DNA from 3 places in the Streptomyces sp. NPDC057137 genome. Region 1 is predicted to be linked to each of the others. Evidence: riboswitches for the same ligand, from Rfam matches in the RefSeq annotation. Region 1 holds a riboswitch; each other region holds the start of a gene.

What was found. A riboswitch is a leader RNA that binds a small molecule or an ion and turns the genes downstream of it on or off. The one in region 1 is predicted to bind thiamine pyrophosphate.
Region 2: it holds a riboswitch for thiamine pyrophosphate, as region 1 does, so the genes downstream of both, thiO (glycine oxidase ThiO) here and thiC (phosphomethylpyrimidine synthase ThiC) in region 1, are expected to answer to the same signal.
Region 3: it holds a riboswitch for thiamine pyrophosphate, as region 1 does, so the genes downstream of both, ACFT9I_RS17195 (thiamine ABC transporter substrate binding subunit) here and thiC (phosphomethylpyrimidine synthase ThiC) in region 1, are expected to answer to the same signal.

The regions. Positions count from the first base shown of each region.
Region 1 is NZ_JBHUUW010000007.1:169,861-177,710, reverse strand. Features, by position in the region: gene ACFT9I_RS09055 (ferritin-like domain-containing protein) at 1-923, opposite strand, end outside; gene ACFT9I_RS09050 (MFS transporter) at 948-2,405, opposite strand; gene thiC (phosphomethylpyrimidine synthase ThiC) at 2,660-4,438, opposite strand; TPP riboswitch at 4,432-4,574, opposite strand; gene ACFT9I_RS09040 (YibE/F family protein) at 4,646-6,064, shown strand; gene ACFT9I_RS09035 (SsgA family sporulation/cell division regulator) at 6,104-6,538, opposite strand; gene ACFT9I_RS09030 (IclR family transcriptional regulator) at 6,691-7,422, opposite strand; gene ACFT9I_RS09025 (DUF5326 family protein) at 7,762-7,850, opposite strand, start outside.
Region 2 is NZ_JBHUUW010000106.1:7,357-15,206, reverse strand. Features, by position in the region: gene ACFT9I_RS38545 (hypothetical protein) at 1-502, opposite strand, end outside; gene metF (methylenetetrahydrofolate reductase [NAD(P)H]) at 554-1,471, opposite strand; gene thiE (thiamine phosphate synthase) at 1,627-2,295, opposite strand; gene ACFT9I_RS38530 (Rv2175c family DNA-binding protein) at 2,398-2,763, opposite strand; gene ACFT9I_RS38525 (NAD(P)/FAD-dependent oxidoreductase) at 2,810-3,973, opposite strand; TPP riboswitch at 4,138-4,252, shown strand; gene thiO (glycine oxidase ThiO) at 4,249-5,454, shown strand; gene thiS (sulfur carrier protein ThiS) at 5,451-5,687, shown strand; gene ACFT9I_RS38510 (thiazole synthase) at 5,693-6,487, shown strand; gene ACFT9I_RS38505 (PASTA domain-containing protein) at 6,619-7,850, shown strand, end outside.
Region 3 is NZ_JBHUUW010000018.1:30,501-38,350, forward strand. Features, by position in the region: gene tsf (translation elongation factor Ts) at 1-9, shown strand, start outside; gene pyrH (UMP kinase) at 209-988, shown strand; gene frr (ribosome recycling factor) at 1,118-1,675, shown strand; gene ACFT9I_RS17185 (phosphatidate cytidylyltransferase) at 1,675-2,745, shown strand; gene rlmN (23S rRNA (adenine(2503)-C(2))-methyltransferase RlmN) at 2,921-4,033, shown strand; TPP riboswitch at 4,089-4,213, shown strand; gene ACFT9I_RS17195 (thiamine ABC transporter substrate binding subunit) at 4,293-5,387, shown strand; gene ACFT9I_RS17200 (ABC transporter permease) at 5,528-7,141, shown strand; gene ACFT9I_RS17205 (ABC transporter ATP-binding protein) at 7,147-7,850, shown strand, end outside.

The sequences.
Region 1 (7,850 bases):
CCCCGGACCACGGGCTCCTTGGTCTCGGCGGCGAGCGCGCGATAGAGCTCGGCGGCGCGTGCCTCGGAGATGATGTTCATCATCAGGGTGCCGACGCGGGTGTCGCCCATCGGGTACGGCTCGCGCTTGTACAGCGCGTGCTTGGAGCGGACCTTGACGCCCAGCTTCTCCAGGCAGCGCGCCTGTACGAGCGAGTGCCGCGCCTCCTCGGCGCCCCAGCTGAGCGCCCAGGACGAGAAGCTGGTCTCGCCCTCCCACTCGCGCAGGAAGTTGTGCGCGCCCGGCAGGGTGCCGAATTCGATGATCGCCGCCTCGGTGAGGAAGTCGACCTCCTCGGCGCTCATCAGCTCGGGGTTGAGCTTGTCGAGTTCCAGCTCACGCCAGTCCCAGCGGGTGGTCTCGAACCAGTCGAAGATCTTGTTCCACGTCATGTCGAGGTAGAAGTCGGTGTAGAGCGGGTCGAGGATCAGCGAGCCGTGGGCCCGCATGCCTATCTCCACGGTGTCGGCGAATCCGAACCCGTCGAAGGAGGCCGGGGCGATGATGTCCTCGACGTCGTGCACCTCGGCCCAGCCGGGTACTTGGCCGCCGGCGCCTTCGCCGACCACGTACACCCGGGTCTTGGCGAAGCCGCGCATGCCGCGCAGGCTCCGGACCGCCGCCGGTGCCGAGGAGCCGCTGCCGCCGATGAAGGCGACGGCCACGTCGGTGCCCGGTTCGAGGTCGTTCAGATAGCGCTCGAAGGTGTCGGGGGTGGCCCGGTCGAGGCCGATCTCGCCGAAGCGGGCGAGGGAGAGCTGCGGGCCGAGGGCGAGCGCGGGCAGACAGTCGACGAAGACGACGCGCGTCTTGCTCGTACTCACGAGGCCGTCGGTGCCCAGGACGCCGTTGGCGCCCGTGCCGAGATTGATGCTGGTACTCATGACGTTTCCTCTCGAAGGAGATGGTTACGTGCTCGCCGGCGCCCGGGAGCCACGGGCGGCAGGACGCGAGGTCATGCCGAACGCGGTCGCGGCGCCGAGCATCATGAAGATTCCGATCGCGATCCAGGCGTGGACGAACGCCTCATGGGTCGCGTCGTAGGTGAGCGGAGTGCCGAGGATCGCGACCAGCAGGCTGATTCCCAGCACGCTGCCGATCTGCCGGCTCATGTTGACCACCGCGCTGCCCGTGGAGAACCGGGCGGCCGGCAGGTCGGTCGTCGCGGTCGCGAGGATCGTGGGGAGCGCGAGGCCCACCCCGACGCCGCCCACCAGCCAGCCGGGCAGCAACTCGCTCGCGTAGTGCGGGCTCTGATCGATGCTCACCGCCATCAGCACCACTCCGGCGGTGCACAGCAGACAGCCGATGGCGACCATCCGGCCCGCCGGGACGCGTGCCGCCAGCTTCGCGGCGACGATCGCGGCCAGCGGGACCATCAGCGGGCCCGGGGCGATCCCGAGTCCCGTACGCAGCGCGGAGTACTGCCACACCTGCTGCATCCACAGGATCGCGGTGAGCAGGTTCGCGGCGAACGCCGCGCTGAAGGCGATCGCCGTCACGTTGGACCAGACGAAGGCCCGTACCCGGAGCAGCGCCGGTTCGATCACCGGGGAGGCGTGGCGCAGCGACCGGAACCAGAACACCGCGGTCCCGAGGACCGCGCCGGCCAGCACGGCGGACGTCCGGACCGCGGACCAGTCGTTGATCTTCACCAGGCCGAGTGCCAGCAGCCCGATCGAACCCGTCAGCAGGGCGGCTCCCGGCAGATCGGGCAGCCGGGTCACCGTCGCCTCCTTGGAGTCGGGGACGATACGTACGGCCACGACCAGGGCGAGGACGCCGATGGGGATGTTCACCAGGAAGATCCACCGCCATGACGCGCTGACGAGCAGCCCGCCGAAGACCGGCCCGGCCGCCGCCGCGAGCGCCGCGCTCGCCGACCAGATCCGTACGGCGCCGGCCCGCCGGTCCGGCGGGAAGGCCGAGAGCAGCAGACCGAGGCTGGCGGGGGTCAGCGCCGCGGCGCCGACCGCCTGGAGCACCCGGAAGGCGACCAGCTGCCACAGCGACGTCGAGACGGCGCAGGCGGCGGACGCCAGGGTGAAGAGGGCTACGCCGAGAAGGAATCCGGCCTTGCGGCCGTAGCGGTCGGACAGCCGTCCCAGGGGCACCAGGAGTGCGGCGAAGACGATCGCGTAGGCGTTGAGGACCCAGGAGAGGTCCGCGAGCGACGCGCCGTCGAACTCACGGCCGATGGCGTCGAAGCCGACGTTCACGATGAAGAGATCGAGCCCGGCCATGAAGGCGGCCAACGACAGGATCCCGAGCAGCAGTCCGGAGTGCGGCGGCGCCGGTGACGGCGGTGCCGATGCCGATGGGATGGGGGCGGGCGTTGGTTGTCCGGTGCCGGCTTCTGTGGCCAATGCGGTCAATCCCTCGGGACGGTGGGAATGTCGGTGGAGCGCTCTGCCGCCTGCCGTCTACGGGACTCATCCGATACGTATCCCATGTCCCGGTACAAGGGATTCCGGCCCGTCCCCACCTTTCACGGCCCCAACCACCACTTTGGTGGGAGTCCCGACTACGACCTACGGAGCACGGCACGGCACGAGCACGGCACGACGAAGGCCCCCGACCGGGACCGGTCGGGGGCCTCTCCGCCATGCGATACGTCCGGTCAGTCCGCCAGCGGCAGATAGACCCGGTTGCCGCTCGCCGCGAACTCCTTCGACTTGGCCGCCATGCCCGCCTCGATCTCGTCCTGCGAACCGCCGTGGTCACGCCGGATGTCGTGCGAGATCTTCATCGAACAGAATTTCGGCCCGCACATCGAGCAGAAGTGCGCGGTCTTCGCCGGCTCGGCGGGCAGTGTCTCGTCGTGGAACTCCCGCGCCGTGTCCGGGTCGAGCGCCAGATTGAACTGGTCCTCCCAGCGGAACTCGAACCGCGCGTCCGACAGCGCGTCGTCCCACTCCTGTGCCCCCGGATGCCCCTTGGCCAGATCCGCCGCGTGCGCCGCGATCTTGTACGTGATGACGCCGGTCTTCACGTCGTCGCGGTTCGGCAGGCCCAGGTGCTCCTTGGGGGTCACGTAGCAGAGCATCGCCGTGCCCCACCAGGCGATCATCGCGGCGCCGATGCCGGAGGTGATGTGGTCGTACGCCGGGGCGACGTCCGTCGTCAGCGGGCCGAGCGTGTAGAACGGCGCCTCCTCGCAGATCTCCTGCTGGAGGTCGATGTTCTCCTTGATCTTGTGCATCGGGACATGGCCGGGGCCCTCGATCATGGTCTGCACGTTGTGCCGCTTGGCGATGGTGTTCAGCTCGCCCAGCGTCCGCAGCTCGGCGAACTGCGCCTCGTCGTTGGCGTCGGCGATCGAGCCGGGGCGCAGGCCGTCACCGAGGGAGTACGTCACGTCGTACGCCGCGAGGATGTCGCACAGCTCCTCGAAGTTCTCGTACAGGAACGACTCCCGGTGGTGCGCCAGGCACCACGCCGCCATGATCGAGCCGCCGCGCGAGACGATGCCGGTCTTGCGGCGGGCCGTCAGCGGCACGTAGCGCAGCAGCACGCCCGCGTGGACGGTCATGTAGTCGACGCCCTGCTCGGCCTGTTCGACGACGGTGTCCTTGTAGATCTCCCAGGTCAGCTCCTCGGCCTTGCCGTCGACCTTCTCCAGCGCCTGGTAGAGCGGCACGGTGCCGATGGGGACGGGGGAGTTGCGCAGCACCCACTCGCGGGTGGTGTGGATGTTGCGGCCGGTGGAGAGGTCCATGACCGTGTCGGCGCCCCACTTGGTGGCCCAGGTCATCTTGTCCACCTCCTCCTCGATGGAGGAAGTGACCGCGGAGTTGCCGATGTTGGCGTTGACCTTCACCAGGAACCGCTTGCCGATGATCATCGGCTCGATCTCGGGGTGGTTGACGTTGGCGGGCAGCACGGCGCGGCCGGCCGCGATCTCCTCGCGTACGACCTCGGGCGCCACGTTCTCCCGGATGGCGACGTACTCCATCTCCGGAGTGATGTCGCCCCGCCGGGCGTACGCGAGTTGGGTCACCGCCTGCCCGTCGCGGCCCCGGCGCGGCTGGCGCGGGCGGCCGGGGAAGACGGCGTCGAGGCCCCGTAGATCAGTCGCTCCGCTCCGGAGGAGGCCGCCGCGGGGCGAGGTGTGCTTGAGGCCGTCGTCCTCGGGGCGGACGGGGCGGCCCGCGTACTCCTCGGTGTCGCCGCGGCCGATGATCCAGTTCTCCCGGAGCGGTGCGAGCCCGCGCCGTACGTCGGTTTCGACGGTGGGGTCGGTGTACGGCCCCGACGTGTCGTACAGCGTTACGTCGTTGCCGTTGGTGAGATGCACCTGACGGACCGGCACCCGGAGGTCGGGGCGTGAACCTTCCACGTACCCCTTGTGCCAGCCGATGGATCGCGCGGCAGACGTGTGTGTGTCCTGAACGGTCATGGAGACCTACTCCCTACGCCGGCATTACCCGGTAACAGGTTCGGCGGTCGACGCAGCTCAGGGATCCGGGGAAACCCCGGAACTCCACAGTCAGCGTCCTCTCAGCCCGGTGCTCCGAGCTCCCGCGTGTGTAAAGGCACCACCACGCTAACGCGATGTCGGGCGTGCTGAACAGGGGGCCTCCGTCGTTCTTGCGATGATCGGTCGGTGACCTCACCCCAGCAGACACCCGATACGCATGGCCACTCGCACAGCCACGGGCCGGCCGCGCCGGTCTCCAAGCATCTGCGCAAGGTCATCGCCGCGGTGCTGATTCCCTTCGCGACGGCCGTCGTTGTCGGACTCGTCGTGCTCTGGCCCGGTGGCGCCCCGGCGCACGAACGCACCGGTGTCGGCTTCGACCGGCAGACCGAGCAGGGCCGGGTGGTGAAGATCGAGCAGATCGACTGCAAGGACGTGAACGCCGCTCAGGTCCCGCCGACGGGCGACACGTCGACGCCGGAGGGTCGTGCGGCACAGCGCGCGCAGACCGGGGACTGTGTGAAGGCGACGGTCGAGGTGACGAGCGGCAAGGACAAGGGGCGTACGTTCGTCGAGGTCGTCCAGCCGGACGCGCCCCGGCAGTTTCACGTGAAACAGGGCGTCGTCGTCGCCTACGCGCCCGACGCGCCGCGTGATCTGCAGTACTCGGTCACGGACGTGGACCGCACGATGCCGATGGCGCTGCTGGCCGGGATCTTCGCGCTCGCGGTGATCGTGGTGGGCCGGCTGCGCGGGCTGATGGCGCTGGTCGCGCTCGTCATCTCGTTCGCCGTACTGACGCTGTTCATCCTGCCGGCGATTCTCCAGGGCTCGAATCCGCTGATCGTCGCGGTCGTCGGCGCGAGCGCCATCATGCTGATCGCGCTGTATCTGTGCCACGGTCTGACGGCCCGTACGTCGGTGGCCGTCCTCGGCACGCTGATCTCGCTGCTGCTGATCGGGCTGCTGGGCTCGCTGTTCATCGGCTGGGCGAGTCTGACGGGCAACACGGACGACAACACCGGACTGATCCACGGTCTGTATCCGGAGATCGACATGAGCGGTCTGCTGCTGGCGGGCATCATCATCGGATCGCTCGGCGTGCTCGACGATGTGACGGTCACCCAGACCTCGGCGGTGTGGGAGCTGCGTCAGGCGGATCCGACCATGGGGCCCCGCGCGCTCTACCGGGCGGGGATCCGGATCGGCCGCGACCACATCGCGTCGGTGGTCAACACGCTCGTACTGGCCTACGCGGGCGCGGCGTTGCCGCTGCTGCTGCTCTTCACGATCGCGGAGTCGAGTGTGGGGACGGTGGCCAACAGCGAGCTGGTGGCCGAGGAGATCGTACGGACCCTGGTGGGGTCGATCGGTCTGGTCGCGTCGGTGCCGGTGACCACGGCGCTGGCGGCACTGGTGGTGTCGGCGGACCGGCCGGGGGCGTCGGGGGGATCGGCGACGGAGACCGCGACGGGGGCGCCGTCGGGGGCACCCTCGGGCGGGCCGTCGGGAGCATCCTCGGGACCGCTGTCGAAGGCGTCTGTCGGGGCGCCGTTCCGGGGTCTGCGGGCGCGCGGCGGAGGTGGGCGGCGCCGTAAGGCGTAGCCCTCCAGCCCTTCGGGGGCAGGCGCCGGGGGCGGGCGCTCAGCCCGCGTTCTCCTCCGCGAGGATGCGGCCGAGCGTCTCCTCCAGGTTGGTCTCGAAGTCCCCGAGGGCCATCTCCTGGCCGAGCGGGACCAGCCGGTCCGTGCGGTCGAGGAAGGCGACCAGCGGCGGTGCGCTGACCCGGAACAGGGCGTGCTCGGTGCCGACCTGCAGTCGGATGTGGACGTCGGAGAGTTCTTCGGGCTCGGTCGGCGAGATGTACACGTCGCCGTCGCCGCTGGGTTCGTTGATGCCGTCGACCAGCAGCTCGCGGCCGAAGGCCCAGGTGACCGGGGCGTCGCCGGGCAGATGGAACGTCATTCGCACCGCGTAGGGGTCCGTCGTCTCGTAACGGAGTTCCACGGGAATTCGGAATGAGAGCTCTTCGGAGACCAGGAAACTCATCAGGACTTCGGCCTGAACCAACTCGCGCATCATGTACCCCGCAGTGGATGACGGAAAGTTACGGAGAGTAAGAAATTCAGAGTGATTTCGGGGGTTTGAGGGGTGAAACGTCCGGTATTGATGCCCCTTGATCCTCTTCTTAATCGTCCAGCACGCAGTAACAGATCACAAGGAGTGATATTTCAGATACTGATAGAGAATTCCAGCGAGCCGATCATGTTTCCGATCTCTTTGCATAGCCGTTCGACAGCGGGAAGCAGTCTTTCCTCCTGATGCAGCGGCACGGACGTCGCGAGCGCCGCGACCGTCGACCCGGCCCTGATCGGTACGGCGGCGCAGACCTGGCCGAGCACGTACTCCTGCCGCTCGAACACCGGTCCCGTACGGCCCATGGCGGCGAGGCGTGACAGCAGTGTGCGCCGGTCGGCGACCGAGAAGGGGGTGAGCGGGCCCACGGGGTGCCGGTCCAGATGGTCCCGGCGGGCGTCCTCGTCGAGCTGGCTCAGCAGACACTGGCCGATCGCGTGCGCGTGCGCGGTCTCGCGGAAGTCCGCCCATTCGGCGACGGCGGGCGCGGCGGGGCTGTCGGCCACGGCGACGATCTCGATCTCGCCCGCGCGGTAGATCGCGAAATACACCGGCGCCCCGATCAGGTCGCGGCAGTGCTCCATCGATTCGGCCATGGTGCGCCGGGCCCGGCCCAGCTGCGGGCCCGCACCGCTCACCAGGCGGTCCACCGCCTCCCCGAGGAAGAACACACCCTTCTCCCGGCGGAGATAGCCCTCGTGGGTCAGGGTCCGCAACAGGTGATAGGCGGTGGGGAGGGGGAGACCGGCCTCGCGCGCGAGCTGTTTCGCCGGGGCGCCGTTCGGATGGGCGCCGGCCGACTCCAGCAGGCGCAGCGCACGTCGCACCGAACCGATCAGGGTTGGGGCAGCTGACGTGGTCGCTGTGGCCAAAGGTCACCCCCAGGCGTACTGACGGGCGTGCGCCCGCTCGCGGGGGCCGCCCCCGCGCCTGCCACACCCTCGGGGGACCTCGAACAGAGTCTGAGGTCCGGCGCCGAGAAATCGCACAATGCGTTGGTCAAATCGACCATCGACGCTGTTTTCGCAGGATGTGGCAGAGGCTTGCCACTCTAATGGCAGCTTCTGAGGAGGGAGTGGTTTCGTCTCCGCCTTTCCCCCGCGCGGGCTAACGGCGGGGGTGCGGCGCCGCCCCCGCCGGGGGCGGCGGGGGGACGGGGCGGGGGCCTACCGGTCGCCGCGCGAGGACGAGGAGGAGGTGAACTTCCGTACCGCGAAGACGAGCCCGCCGACCAGGGCCACCAGGATCAGCGCCT
Region 2 (7,850 bases), on a different contig from region 1:
GGTCGTAGTTGCCGTACTGGGTCGCCTGGTAGGCGGCGTCGCTGTACACGCCGTACTGCCCGGTCTCGTCGGGCATCGGCTCCGGCTCGTAGACGGACGCGGCGTACGGGGGCTCGTCGGGGACAGGACCCGCGAGGTCCTCGGGAACGGCCGCGACGGGCTGGTACTCCAAGTCCGAGACTTCCAGGCTCGGTTCGCGTGTCTCGGCCTCACCGGCGCCGGCCCTGCGGCGGCGGCTCGCGCCGGGGCTGCCGCCGATCGCCCAGCCGGTGGAGAAGCCGCGCCGGAACGACAGCGTCACATAGGTCTGGCCGACCGCGAACGCGATCGCGCCGACCGCGATGACCAGGACGGAGGCGAGCAGGACACCCAGCACCACGCCGACGAAACCCGTGAAGGCGAGAAGTCGCCAACGGAGCCGCGCCTTGTACTGGAGGAGTACTTCGCCCAGCAGCCACAGCGCGACGATGCCGAACGCGATGTAGAGGACCGTCCAGCCCATGCCCGCCCCTCTCCTGCGGTCACCGCCCCGGCGCGGGGCGGGTACGACCGGTCACGACTGCTCGTGCAGTCCGAGATTCTTGTAAATTTCGAGCGTCGCCGTGGAGTTGTTGAGTGTAATGAAGTGGAGTCCGGGGACACCCTCCGCGCGCAGCGTCGCGCAGAACTCCGTCGCGTACTCGATACCGATGGAGCGTACAGCGGCGGGATCGTCCTTGACGGAGAGGATCCGTTCTTTCAGCGCCGGGGGCAGGACCGCGTTGCTGAGCTGCGAGAAGCGCTCCAGCTGCCGGACGTTCGTGATCGGCATGATCTCCGGGATGATCGGAGTGTCGCAGCCGGCGGCCGACACCTTGTCGCGCAGCCGCAGATAGTCCTCGGGGTCGAAGAACATCTGGGTGATCGCGTAGTCGGCGCCCGCGCGGCACTTGGCCACGAAGTGCCGGACGTCGCTCTCCCATTCGGTGGAGCGCGGGTGCATCTCGGGGAAGGCCGCGACGCCGACGCAGAAGTCGCCGGACTCCTTGATCAGCCGGACCAGATCGGCCGCGTACTCCACGCCCTCGGGGTGCTTGACCCACTCGCCCCTCGGGTCGCCGGGCGGGTCGCCGCGCACGGCGAGGATGTTCCTGATCCCGGCATCCGCGTACTGGCCGATCATGTTGCGCAGCTGGGCCACCGAGTGGTCCACGGCGGTGAGGTGGGCGACCGGGACGAGCGTGGTGTCGGAGGCGATGCGCTGGGTCGCCTTGACCGTGCCCGCGCGGGTGGAGCCGCCCGCGCCGTAGGTCACCGAGACGAAGTTCGGGGCGACGGCCTCGATCCGGCGCAGCGCGTTCCAGAGGTTCCGCTCGCCCTTCGCCGTCTTGGGCGCCCAGAATTCGAACGAATACGACAACTCGCCGGTCGCGAGCAGGTCACGCACCGTACGGGCGTGATCCGTCCTGATCGAAGCTGCTCCGAGGGCCATACCGAAAGGTTATCGAGGGGTGTGGCGATCACCCAACCAGAGCAAGAGATTTTGTCCGTTTCACACCATCCCCGCCCATCCTTCGGGCGGTACGGACATGCGGTACGGACATGCGGTACGGACTCCGGCCGGGGCCGGCGAGGACGCCCGGGACGTCAGGCGACCCGGTCGCGGACACGCTTCGCGAGGCCGGCGGCCGCCGTGGCCGGATCGTCCGCCTCCGTGAGGGCCCGGACGACCACGACCCGGCGGGCCCCGGCGTCCAGCACCTCGTCGAGGTTGCCCGCGTCGATCCCGCCGATCGCGAACCACGGGCGCCGGGTGGCCAGCGACGCGGCGTACCGCACGAGGTCGAGGCCCGGGGCGGGCCGGCCGGGCTTGGTGGGGGTGGGCCAGCAGGGCCCGGTGCAGAAGTAGTCCACGCCGGGCTCGCCGGCCGCCGCCATCGCCTCGGCCTCGGAGTGTGTGGAGCGGCCGATCAGCAGGTCCGTACCGAGGATGGCGCGGGCGGCGGAGACGGGCAGGTCGCCCTGGCCCAGGTGCAGCACGTCCGCGCCGATGGCGTGCGCCACGTCGGCCCGGTCGTTCACGGCGAGGAGCTTGCCGTGGCGCCGGCAGGCGTCGGCGAAGACCTGGAGGTGCTCCAGCTCCTCGGCCGCCTCCATGCCCTTGTCACGCAGCTGCACGATGTCCACACCGGAGGTGAGGACGGCGTCCAGGAACTCGGGGAGATCCCCCTGCCGCTTCCGCGCGTCCGTGCACAGATAGAGCCGGGCGTCGGACAGCAGATCGAGTGCGCTGGGCGCACCGGGCGCTGCGGGCATGCGGGTCTCCCCCGTCGGATCGAGATCGGTATCTGTCGTATCTGGGGGTGGGGCCCGGCGGTGCGCGCCCGGGGCCCCGCCCCGCCCACGGCCGGACAGGGCTCAGACGGCGAGCGCCTGTGCGCGGCGCTTCACCTCCGTACCGCGATTCTCGCTGAGGGCCTGCGCGGGCGTGCCCGGCAGGGACGGGTCGGGAGTGAAGAGCCACTCGAGCATCTCTTCGTCGGTGAAGCTGTCGTCCCTCAGGAGCGTCAGGGTCCCCGCGAGGCCCTTGACCACCTTGTCGCCGTCGATGAAGGCGGCCGGCACCTGGAGCGCGCGGTTCTCACCGCGGCGCACGGCGATCAGCGTGCCTTCCTTGACGAGCTGGCGTACACGCGTCACCTCGATATCGAGCATTTCGGCGATATCGGGCAGGTGGAGCCAGGCAGGGACGAGAGCATCGATCTTTGCGTCAATCTCAGTCACAGGACAAGCCTGCCATCCCGGACTGACAGTCGGAAGCCGAGCCGGGTCAGAGGGCCGTCAGTTTGAGCGGTACGGCGGGGTCGGCGGCACGCTCCGTGTCGATCCGGGCGCCCGACGCGACGAGCTTGCGGCCCTGCGCCAGATCGCGCGGCCTGCCGACGGCCAGCAGCGCCACCAGCGCCCCGTCACGCAGCCAGAGGACCGACCAGGCGGCGCTCGCCGGGTCGCCGCGCCACAGCAGGGTGTCGGCCCGCGCGTGATGGCCCGCGTACTGCACGAAGCGGCCGAACTGCTCGGACCAGAAGTACGGGACCGGGTCGTACGGCTCGTGCGACTCCCCGACGATGTCGGCGGCGACCGTACGTGGCCCCTGGAGCGCGTTGTCCCAGTGGTGCACCATCAGCCGCTCGCCGTAGCGGGCCGAGGGGAACGAGGCACAGTCCCCGACCGCGTACACGCCGGGCTGTGAGGCGCGCAGCCGGTCGTCGGCCGTGACGGCGCCCTCGGGGCCCGTCACGATGCCGGAGCCCGCCAGCCAGGCCGTGGCGGGTCTGGCGCCGATGCCCACGACCACCGCGTCCGCCGCCAGCTCGCGGCCGTCGGCGAGGACCACCGTGCCGGGTTCCACGGCTGCCACGCGCGCGTGGGTGAGGAGTTCGGCGCCGCTCTCCGCGTACCAGTGCGCCATCGGAGTGGCGACCTCGGCGGGCAGGGCGCCGGCGAGGGGACGGCCCGCGGCCTCGACGACGGTCACCGCGCAGTCGGCCTCCCTGGCCGCGGTGGTGAACTCGGCGCCGATCCAGCCCGCGCCGACCACGACGATGTGCCGCCCGCGGTCCAGGACGGGGCGCAGCCGCGCCGCGTCGTCCAGGGTGCGCAGCAGATGGACACCGGGCACGCCCTCGGCGCCCGGCAGTGTGATCGGCTCGGCGCCGGTGGCGATGACGAGCACGTCGTACGGAACCGGCCCCGCCTCCGTGTCCAACTCCCGGTCCCCGGGACGCACACCGGTCACTTCGAGACCCAGCCGCAGTTCCACGGAGAGCGCTTCGAAGTCCACGTCGAAGGCCGAACTCTCCGCCGTCCCCAGGAGGACGGCCTTCGAGAGCGGGGGCCGGTCGTAGGGCTGGTGCCGCTCGGCGCCGATGAGGGTGACGGGGCCGTCGTGGCCCAGTTCGCGCAGTGCCACGGCGGTCTGCACACCCGCCATACCCGCGCCGACGACGACGGTGCGCCGCTCGTCCGTCTGCTTCCGCTGCTCGCTCACCCGATCACCTTAAGGACCCGGCCGGGACGACGACTCCCTTACAGGGCGCGGGGACAGGGGGTTACGCTGACTCCCGAAGCACTTATCGGCAGTAGCGAACAAGAGACTTCACACCTCGCGGGAGCCCGCACGCAGCGGGCTGAGAGGGAGGCTGACACGGCCTCCGACCGTACGAACCTGATCCGGGTCATGCCGGCGAAGGGAGGAGCTGGACGCCCATGCGGTCATCTCATACCGACGTCCTCGTCGTCGGGGGCGGGATCATCGGCCTCGTCACCGCCTGGCGGGCGGCGCAGCGCGGACTCGGCGTCACCGTCGTCGATCCGGAGCCGGGCGGCGGCGCCGCGCAGGTCGCCGCCGGAATGCTCGCCGCCGTCAGCGAACTCGACCACGGCGAACAGACCCTGCTGGGGCTGAACATCGCCTCCGCGGGGCTCTACCCCGACTTCGTCGCCGAGTTGGAGTCGGTCTCCGGCCAGGACACCGGCTACCGCGTCTGCGGCACGCTCGCGGTCGCCCTCGACACCGACGACCGGGCGCAGCTGCGTGAACTCCATGCCCTCCAAAGGAGGTCGGGTCTGGAGTCGGAGTGGCTCACCGGCCGCGAGTGCCGGCGGCTGGAGCCGATGCTCGCCCCGGGGGTGCGCGGGGGTCTGCGGGTCGACGGCGACCATCAGATCGACCCGCGCCGGCTCGCGGCCGCCCTGGTGACGGCCTGTGAGCGGGCGGGGGTGGTCTTCCACCGGGCCTGGGCCGAGCGTCTGCGGGTGGTCCGGGACCGGGCCGCCGGGGTCGCCGTCGGCGGCGGCGCCGAACTCGGCGCCGACCAGGTCGTCATCGCCGGGGGCAGCCTCAGCGGGCAGCTCGCGGGCGTGCCGGACGACGTCCTGCCACCGGTACGCCCCGTGAAGGGCCAGGTTCTGCGGCTGACGGTGCCACGCCCGTACGCGCCGTTCCTGTCCAGGACGCTGCGGGCCGAGGTCCGCGGCAGCCACATCTATCTGGTGCCGCGCGAGAACGGCGAGCTGGTCGTGGGCGCCACGAGCGAGGAACTCGGCTGGGACACGACGGTGACGGCGGGCGGGGTGTACGAACTGCTGCGCGACGCCCACGAACTCCTTCCCGGCATCACCGAACTGCCGCTCACCGAGACCCGTGCCGGGCTGCGGCCGACCTCGCCGGACAACGCCCCGCTGCTCGGGCCGACCGCCCTGCCGGGGCTTCATCTGGCGACCGGGCACCACCGCAACGGGGTGCTTCTGACGCCCGTCACCGGTCAGGTGATGGCGACCGTGCTCACGACGGGCGAACTGCCCGACGACGCGCGGCCCTTCACACCGGGCCGCTTCTCCCCCGGCTTCGCGCCCGGCTCCTCGCCGGGCTTCTCCCCCGCCGTCTCCGTAGGTCAGGAGCAGCACGCATGACCGACACCACGCATTCGTCCGCGCGGGGATCCGTGACCGTCTCGGTGAACGGTGAGGCCCGGGTCCTCGCCGGCCCCGTCACCCTCGACGTCCTCGTCGCGACCCTCACGCCCGCCCCGTCGGGCGTCGCCGCCGCGCTCAACGAGACCGTCGTCCCGCGCGGGCGCTGGTCGGCCACCACCCTGTCCGACGGCGACCGCGTCGAAGTCCTCACCGCCGTCCAAGGAGGCTGAGCCCGATGTCCGACGACCGGCTCGTCATCGGCGACTCCGTCCTCGACTCCCGCCTCATCATGGGTACGGGCGGCGCGCCCAGCCTCGACGTACTGGAACGGTCCCTGATCGCGTCGGGCACCGAACTCACCACCGTCGCCATGCGCCGGCTGGACCCCACCGTGCACGGCTCCGTCCTGTCCGTGCTCGACCGGCTGGGCATCCGGGTCCTGCCGAACACGGCGGGCTGCTTCACCGCGGGCGAGGCTGTCCTCACCGCCCGTCTCGCGCGGGAGGCGCTGGGCACCGACTGGATCAAGCTCGAAGTGGTGGCCGACGAACGGACGTTGCTGCCGGACCCGATCGAACTGCTCGACGCCGCCGAGACGTTGGTGGACGACGGCTTCACCGTCCTGCCGTACACGAACGACGATCCGGTGCTCGCCAGGAAGCTGGAGGACGTGGGCTGCGCGGCGATCATGCCGCTCGGCTCCCCGATCGGGTCGGGTCTGGGCATCCGTAACCCGCACAACTTCCAGCTGATCACCGAGCACGCGCGCGTGCCGGTCATCCTGGACGCCGGGGCCGGTACGGCGTCGGACGCCGCGCTCGCCATGGAGCTGGGCTGCGCGGCCGTCATGCTGGCGTCGGCGGTCACCCGCGCGCAGGAGCCCGTCCTGATGGCCGAGGCGATGCGGCACGCGGTCGAGGCGGGCCGGCTGGCCCACCGCGCGGGCCGCATCCCGCGCCGGCACTTCGCCGAAGCCTCGTCTCCTACGGAGGGGCTGGCGCGGCTGGACCCGGAGCGGCCGGCGTTCTGACGGCGGTCTCAGGGGGCCGGCGGCCGTTTGCCGCGATGTGGTGTGCGTGCTGTCACAAGACGGCCCCAGTGGCGTGTCAGGCCTGACCCGGGGCTGCGGGAGTGTCGGTGGCGGCTCGTAGACTCGGCCGGGTGGATACGACGCTCAAGGACCCTCTCGTCGGGCAAGTGCTCGACGGCCGTTACCGCGTCGACGCGCGCATCGCCGTCGGCGGCATGGCGACGGTCTACCGGGCCGTCGACACCCGGCTGGACCGGGTCCTGGCCCTGAAGGTGATGCACCCGGCCCTGGCGACCGACGCCGTCTTCGTGGAGCGCTTCATCCGCGAGGCCAAGTCCGTGGCGCGGCTGGCGCATCCGAACGTGGTCGGGGTCTTCGACCAGGGCGCCGAGGGCGCGTACGTCTATCTGGCGATGGAGTACGTCGAGGGCTGCACGCTGCGGGACGTCCTGCGCGAGCGGGGCGCTCTCCAGCCGCGTGCCGCGCTCGACATCCTGGAGCCGATGCTGGCCGCGCTGGGCGCGGCCCACCGGGCCGGTTTCATCCACCGGGACATCAAGCCGGAGAACGTGCTGATAGGGGACGACGGCCGGGTGAAGGTCGCCGACTTCGGTCTCGTACGGGCCGTCGGCTCGGTCACGAACACCACGGGCACGATCCTCGGCACGGTCTCGTATCTGGCACCGGAGCAGATCGAGTACGGCACGTCCGACACCCGCGTCGACGTGTACGCGTGCGGTGTCGTCCTGCACGAGATGCTGACCGGCGCCAAGCCGCACGGCGGCGACACCCCCGCGCAGGTGCTCTACCTCCATCTGAACGAAGACGTGCCCGCGCCGTCCGCCGCGGTGCCCGGGATGGCGATCGACCTGGACGAGCTGGTCGCGGCGGCCACCGCCCGCAATCCGGAGATCCGCCCCGAGGACGCGGTGGCGCTCCTCGCGCTGACCCGTCGGACGCGCGCGGCGCTCGACGACGCGCAGCTGGACGCGGTGCCGCCGCAGGCCACGACGGCCTCGACGAGGACCGCGCCGGCCGACGCCGGGCCGCAGGACCGCGCTCCCGGCACGAACGGCGCGGGAGCCTCCGGCGGCACGGGCGTCGGCACCGCGTCGGAGCCGTCCCAGGACAGCCACGGCGGCACCGCCGACAGCGGGGCCGGGCGCTCCCGTAACGCCTCTCTCGCCTCCGTCGCCTCGCACGACGCCTCCGACAGCGCTTCCGCCAGCAGTCTCGGCGACGGCTCCGACGACCGTACGAGCGTGATTCCGCGCCGCGTCCGCCCCCACGCGGCGTCCGACGGGTCCGATACGCCCGGCTCGTCGGCCGCCTCCTCGGGAGACGGCGTCCGCCGCACCAGCCG
Region 3 (7,850 bases), on a different contig from region 1:
GGCGCCTGACGTTCCGGACACCGTCCCGGGGCCGAGCACCCGGGACAGCGCAGTCGTACGCGATCGACGGTGGACCCCGCTAGGGTCTACTGCAGCCGCCGGCCGAACACGCGCCGGACGGCCGCAGATCTGACGAGGAGGCCATTGCCGCTAGGGACACAGACCCCACCGGCAATGGCCTTCTTCGTATGTGCACGAGGAGATCCCCATGAACAAGGGCGCGGACGCCACCCAGTCCACCGACGACAACAGCGACCCCGGCAAGAAGGCCGGGCGCTTCATGCTGAAACTGTCCGGTGAGGCGTTCGCCGGCGGGGGAGCGCTCGGCGTCGACCCCGACGTCGTACACGCCATCGCCCGCGAGATCGCCGCCGTCGTACGGGACGGGGCGGAGATCGCCATCGTCATCGGCGGAGGCAACTTCTTCCGCGGCGCCGAACTGCAGCAGCGCGGCATGGACCGGGCCCGCTCCGACTACATGGGCATGCTCGGTACGGTCATGAACTGCCTCGCTCTCCAGGACTTCCTGGAGAAGGAAGGCATCGACTCCCGCGTCCAGACCGCCATCACCATGGGGCAGGTCGCCGAGCCGTACATCCCGCTGCGCGCCGTACGGCACCTGGAGAAGGGCCGCGTCGTCATCTTCGGCGCCGGCATGGGGATGCCGTACTTCTCCACCGACACCACCGCCGCCCAGCGCGCCCTGGAGATCGACGCCGAAGCGCTGCTGATGGGCAAGAACGGCGTGGACGGGGTCTACGACTCCGACCCCAAGACCAACCCCGACGCGGTGAAGTTCGACGCGCTGGAGTACGGCGAGGTGATCACCCGCAACCTCAAGGTCGCCGACGCCACGGCGGTCACTCTCTGCCGCGACAACGCGCTGCCGATCCTTGTCTTCGAACTCCTCACGGAGGGCAATATCGCGCGCGCCGTCAAGGGTGAGAAGATCGGCACGCTCGTGAGCGACCGGGGCACCCGGGCCTGAACTCGGGCTGCCCCGCACGGGGATGGACAAAGCCCTGCCGGTCGGACACCGTGCAGGAAGAAGACGCGACGCAGGTTCCGCCGGCCCTGTAAGCACACCGGGCCCACTCAAGACACGCAGGAGCAAGTGGTGATCGAAGAGACCCTCCTCGAAGCAGAGGAGAAGATGGAGAAGGCCGTCCTGGTCGCCAAGGACGACTTCGCCGCGATCCGCACCGGTCGTGCGCACCCGGCGATGTTCAACAAGATCGTGGCGGACTACTACGGTGCCCTGACCCCGATCAACCAACTGGCCTCGTTCTCGGTGCCCGAGCCGCGCATGGCGGTGGTGACCCCGTTCGACAAGAGCGCGCTGCGCAACATCGAGCAGGCCATCCGCGACTCCGACCTCGGAGTGAACCCGAGCAACGACGGAAACATCATCCGGGTGGTGTTCCCCGAGCTCACGCAGGACCGCCGCAAGGAGTACATCAAGGTCGCCAAGACCAAGGCGGAGGACTCGAAGATCTCGATCCGCTCCGTGCGCCGCAAGGCCAAGGAGACGATCGACAAGCTGATCAAGGACGGCGAGGTCGGCGAGGACGAGGGGCGCCGCGCCGAGAAAGAGCTCGACGACACGACGGCGAAGTACGTCGCCCAGGTCGACGAGCTGCTCAAGCACAAGGAAGCCGAGCTGCTCGAGGTCTGATGAACGACTCTTCCTGGGGGGCCCCGCCGACCGCCGGCTACTGGGGACCGCCTGACCAGGGGGCTGCCCCGGCGGGTCCCGCATACGATGAGCTTGACGCACAGCAGACTCGGCCCATGCCCATCGTGCCCGACGTACCCGCGAGCGGCGGGGCCCAGGATGACGACCGGGGGGCTGCTCGGCCGGGCGGCCCCCTGTTCCGTGACGAAACGCCGCAGGAGCCCATGTCCGCCCCTCCGCCACCACCGCCGAAGAAGCGGGCAGGCCGCGACCTCCGCGCGGCCATAGGGGTCGGTGTGGGGCTCGGCGCGGTGATCGTGGCGTCGCTGTTCGTCGTGAAGGCCGTCTTCATCGGCGTCATAGTGGTCGCGGTCGTCGTCGGGCTGTGGGAGTTGACCTCCCGGCTCGACGAGAAGAAGGGCATCAAGGCGCCCCTCGTCCCGCTCGCGGTCGGTGGCGCCGCGATGGTCGTCGCCGGGTACGTACGGGGCGCGGAAGGCGCCTGGGTGGCCACGGCCCTCACCGCGCTCGCCGTGCTCGCCTGGCGCATGACGGAGCCGCCGGAGGGCTATCTCAAGGACGTGACGGCGGGCGTCTTCGCGACGTTCTACGTGCCCTTCCTGGCGACGTTCGTCGCGATGATGCTCACGGCGGACGACGGCGCACGGCGCGTGCTCACCTTCCTGGTGCTGACCATCGTCAGCGACACCGGTGCGTACGCGATCGGCTGGCGCTTCGGCAGCCACAAGCTGGCGCCGCGCATCAGCCCCGGCAAGACCCGCGAGGGCCTGTTCGGCGCCGTGGGATTCGCCATGGTGGCCGGCGCGCTGTGCATGCAGTTCCTCGTCGACGACGGCACCTGGTGGCAGGGCCTGCTGCTCGGTCTTGCCGTCGCGGCCAGTGCCACGCTCGGTGACCTGGGCGAGTCGATGATCAAGCGGGATCTCGGGATCAAGGACATGGGCACGCTGCTGCCCGGTCACGGCGGCATCATGGACCGCCTCGACTCGCTCCTGCCGACGGCCCCGGTGGTGTGGCTGCTGCTGGTGGTGTTCGTCGGCTCGGGCTGAGCCGTATCCGTACCGGTTACCCTGGTAAGGCCCGCCGTCCCGTACGGCGGGCCTTACTGCGCTCCGCGGTCGCGGGGCCCGTCACATGAGGTCTCCTGGCACCGGCAGTGTGCCCATGTCCCTCCCGCAGCCGGCGGGGAACACCGGCCTCGTCGTACCGAGGAGAAAACAGCTCATGGCACCGCCCAATCCCGGAGAGCTCACGTTTGTCGCGCCCCGTGGCGCCAAGAAGCCGCCGAGGCACCTCGCCGACCTCACGCCGGAGGAGCGTCGCGAGGCCGTGGCGGCGCTCGGCGAGAAGGCGTTTCGCGCCAAGCAGTTGTCGCAGCACTACTTCGCGCGGTTCGCGCACGACCCCGCCGAGTGGACGGACATTCCGGCCGCCGCGCGCGAGAAGCTCGCCACGGAGCTGCTGCCCGACCTGATGTCCGTGGTCCGGCACATCTCCTGTGACGACGACACCACCCGTAAGACGCTGTGGCGGCTGCACGACGGCACGCTCGTCGAGTCCGTCCTGATGCGCTACCCGGACCGGGTCACCATGTGCATCTCCTCGCAGGCGGGCTGCGGCATGAACTGCCCGTTCTGCGCCACGGGGCAGGCGGGTCTCGACCGCAACCTGTCCACGGCCGAGATCGTGCACCAGATCGTGGACGGTATGCGCGCGCTGCGCGACGGCGAGGTCCCCGGCGGCCCCGCCCGGCTCTCCAACATCGTCTTCATGGGCATGGGCGAACCGCTCGCCAACTACCGCCGCGTCGTCGGGTCGATCCGTCGGCTGACCGACCCGGAGCCGGACGGTCTCGGCCTCTCGCAGCGCGGCATCACCGTCTCGACGGTGGGCCTGGTGCCCGCGATGCTGCGATTCGCCGACGAGGGCTTCAAGTGCCGCCTCGCCGTCTCGCTTCACGCGCCCGACGACGAACTGCGTGACACCCTCGTGCCGGTCAACACCCGCTGGAAGGTGCGGGAGGTGCTGGACGCCGCCTGGGAGTACGCCGAGAAGTCGGGGCGCCGGATCTCCATCGAGTACGCCATGATCCGCGACATCAACGACCAGGCGTGGCGGGGCGATCTGCTGGGGCGGCTGCTCAAGGGCAAGCGGGTGCACGTCAATCTGATCCCGCTCAACCCGACGCCCGGCTCCAAGTGGACCGCTTCACGCCCCGAGGACGAGAAGGCCTTCGTCGAGGCCATCGCGTCCCACGGGGTGCCCGTGACGGTGCGCGACACCCGCGGCCAGGAGATCGACGGAGCGTGCGGTCAGCTGGCGGCGACGGAGCGCTGAGCGCGGCGAAGGGGCCCCGTCGGGGCCCATGTACGCTGGGGTTCGAACGAATTACATATTCCGACAGGGGAGCGCCACAGCGCTGAGAGTGCGGCAGAGGCTCGAGAAGAGCCTCACGGTCGCAGACCCTCTGAACCTTGCCCAGGTCATTCTGGGTAGGAAGTTCGGTCATCACTCAAGCTGTTGCGCCCTGCCCTGCTCCGGTTCGCCGGCGCGGGGCAGGGCCGCGTCTTCTCCTGGACATCCCAGGAGGAATTCAGTGCGTACCACGAAGAAGATGGCGGTCGGCGCCGTCGCCGCCGCGCTGGGGGTCTCCACGCTCGCCGCGTGCGGCGGCGGATCCGAGGACTCCACGGCGTCGGACGGCGCGAAGTCCAAGAGCGTGACGCTCGTCGCCCACGACTCGTTCGCCGCCTCGGACTCCGTACTGAAGGAGTTCACCGAGCAGACGGGCTACACCGTCAAGGTGCTCAAGAGCGGCGAGGCCGGCGAGGCGCTCAACAAGGAGATCCTCACCAAGGGTTCGCCGCAGGGCGACGTCTTCTTCGGCGTCGACAACACCCTGCTCTCCCGTGCTCTCGACAACGGTCTGTTCACGCCGTACGAGGCGAAGGGACTCGACCAGGTCCGCGCCGACGTACGGCTCGACGACGCCAAGCACCGTGTCACCCCCGTCGACACCGGCGACATCTGCGTCAACTACGACAAGAAGTACTTCACCGACAAGAAACTGGCCCCGCCGCAGTCCTTCGCCGACCTGACGAAGCCCGCCTACAAGGACCTCCTCGTCGTCGAGAACGCCGAGCAGTCCTCACCGGGCCTCGGCTTCCTCCTCGGCACCGTCGCCGCGTACGGGGACGACGGCTGGCAGGACTACTGGAAGAAGCTCAAGGCCAACGGCGTCCAGGTCGTCGACAGCTGGGAACAGGCCTACAACGAGGACTTCTCCGGCTCGGCGGGCGGCAAGAAGGCGAAGGCGGAGCGTCCGCTCGTCGTCTCGTACGCGTCGAGCCCGCCTGTCGAGGTCCTGTACGCCGACCCGCAGCCCAAGGAAGCGCCTACCGGCGTCGCCGCGGGCACCTGCTTCCGCCAGATCGAGTTCGCCGGCCTGCTCCAGGGGGCGAAGAACGAGGCGGGCGGCAAGGCCCTGCTGGACTTCCTGGTGAGCAAGACCTTCCAGGAGGACATGCCGCTCAACATGTTCGTGAACCCGGTCGTCGACGGTGCGAAGCTGCCCGCGCTCTTCACCGACCACGGCGCCGTCGTCGACAACCCGGAGACGGTGGCGCCGGAGAAGATAGCCAAGAACCGTGACGAGTGGATCCAGTCGTGGTCCTCACTCGTCGTCAAGTAGGCGCGGAGGCCGCCCGGAAGGGCGAGAGGCCCACGGGTAAGGCTGCCGCCGCCGGTCCCGTCGTCCGACGACGGGACCGGGGAGCGGGGCGCGCGGCGCGCGTCGTACGGCGCCGGGGGAGCGCCGTACGGCTCTGCCTCATGGCCGTACCCGTCGCCTTCTTCGCGGTCTTCTTCGCCTACCCCGTCGCCGCGATCGTCGGCCGCGGGCTGAAGGCGGACGGCTCCTGGCACTGGGGCAGGTTCGGCGACGTGCTGAGCCGGCCCGACATCGGGCAGGTGCTCTGGTTCACGACGTGGCAGGCTGCGGTCTCCACCGCCCTCACCCTGCTGATCGCGCTCCCCGGTGCCTACGTCTTCGCCCGCTTCCAGTTCCCCGGCAAAGAGGTGCTGCGCGCCGTCGTGACCGTGCCGTTCGTCCTGCCGACCGTCGTTGTCGGCACGGCGTTCCTCGCCCTGCTGGGGCGCGGCGGGCTGCTCGACGAACTGTGGGGCGTGCGGGCGGACACGACGGTATGGGCGATCCTCCTCGCGCATGTCTTCTTCAACTACGCGGTGGTCGTCCGCACCGTGGGGGGCCTCTGGGCCCGCCTCGACCCACGTCAGGAAGAGGCCGCGCGAGTGCTCGGCGCCGGGCGGTTCGCGGCGTGGTGGCGCGTCACGCTGCCCGCGCTCGGCCCCGCCGTAGCCGCCGCGGCGCTGATGGTCTTTCTCTTCACCTTCACTTCCTTCGGCATCGTCCAGATCCTGGGCGGTCCGGCCTACTCCACGCTGGAGGTGGAGATCTACCGGCAGACCGCGCAGCTGCTCGATCTGCCCACCGCCGCCGTTCTGACGATGGTGCAGTTCGCCGCCGTCGGCGCGGTCCTGGCGCTGCACGCCTGGACCGTACGGAGGCGGGAGACCGCCCTGAAACTGGTCGACCCCGCGCAGACGGCGCGCAGGCCGCGCGGAGTCGGCCAGTGGGCGCTGCTCGCCGGGGTGCTCGGCACCGTCCTCCTTCTGATTCTGCTACCCCTCGGCGTGCTGATCGAGCGGTCGCTCGACGGCCCTGCCGGGTACGGCTTCGACTACTACCGGGCACTTCGTTCGGTGGAGGCGAGCGGCGGCACGTTCCTCGTACCGCCGCTGGAAGCGGTCTGGAACTCCCTGCGCTACGCCCTGGTGGCGACGGTCATCGCCCTGGTCGTGGGCGGGCTGGCGGCCGCCGCGCTCACCCGCAGGGCGGGGCGCCTCGTACGGGGCTTCGACGCGCTGCTGATGCTCCCGCTGGGCGTCTCCGCCGTGACCGTCGGCTTCGGGTTCCTGATCACGCTGGACAAGCCGCCCCTGGACCTGCGGGCGTCGTGGATCCTGGTGCCGCTCGCCCAGGCATTGGTGGGGGTCCCCTTCGTCGTACGGATCATGCTTCCCGTACTGCGCGCCGTGGACGGGCGGTTGCGCGAGGCCGCCGCCGTTCTCGGTGCTTCGCCGTTGCGTGTGTGGCGGGAGGTGGATCTGCCGATGGTGCGCCGAGCGGTGCTGGTGGCCGCCGGATTCGCCTTCGCCGTCTCGCTCGGCGAGTTCGGTGCCACGGTCTTCATCGCGCGACCGGACCGGCCGACACTGCCGGTCGCCGTCGCGCGGCTGCTGGGGCGGCCCGGTGATCTCAACTACGGGCAGGCGATGGCGCTGAGCACGGTGCTGATGGTGGTGTGCGCCGTCTCGCTGCTGGTGCTCGAACGTATCCGTACCGACCGTTCCGGAGAGTTCTGATGGCCCTGTTCGCTCTTGAGGACGTGACCGTACGGTTCGGGCGGCGTACGGCGCTCGACGCGGTGGATCTGGAGATGGCCGCGCACGAGATCGTCTGCGTGCTGGGACCGAGCGGCAGCGGCAAGTCCACCTTGCTGCGCGTCGTCGCCGGCCTGCAGCCGCCCGACTCCGGACGGGTGCTGCTGGAGGGCACCGACCAGGCGGGTGTACCGGTGCACCGGCGCGGCATCGGACTGATGTTCCAGGATCACCAGCTCTTTCCGCAGCGTGACGTCGGCGGCAACGTCGCCTTCGGACTGCGCATGCGCGGCGAACCGCGCGCCGAACAGCGGCGACGTGTCGCCGAGTTGCTCGACCTCGTCGGCCTGCCGGGCGCCGAGCGCCGCGCCGTCGCTACGCTGTCCGGCGGCGAGCAGCAGCGTGTGGCACTGGCGCGGGCGCTCGCCCCCCGGCCCCGGTTGCTCATGCTCGACGAACCGCTCGGCCAGCTCGACCGCAGTCTGCGCGAGCGCCTGGTCGTGGAACTGCGCGGCGTGTTCGCGCAGTTGGGCACGACGGTGCTGGCTGTCACACACGATCAGGGCGAGGCGTTCGCGCTCGCCGACCGGGTCGTGGTGATGCGCGACGGACACGTCGTCCAGACCGGCACACCGGTGGAGGTCTGGCAGCGCCCGGCCTCCGCGTTCGTGGCGCGCTTTCTGGGCTTCGA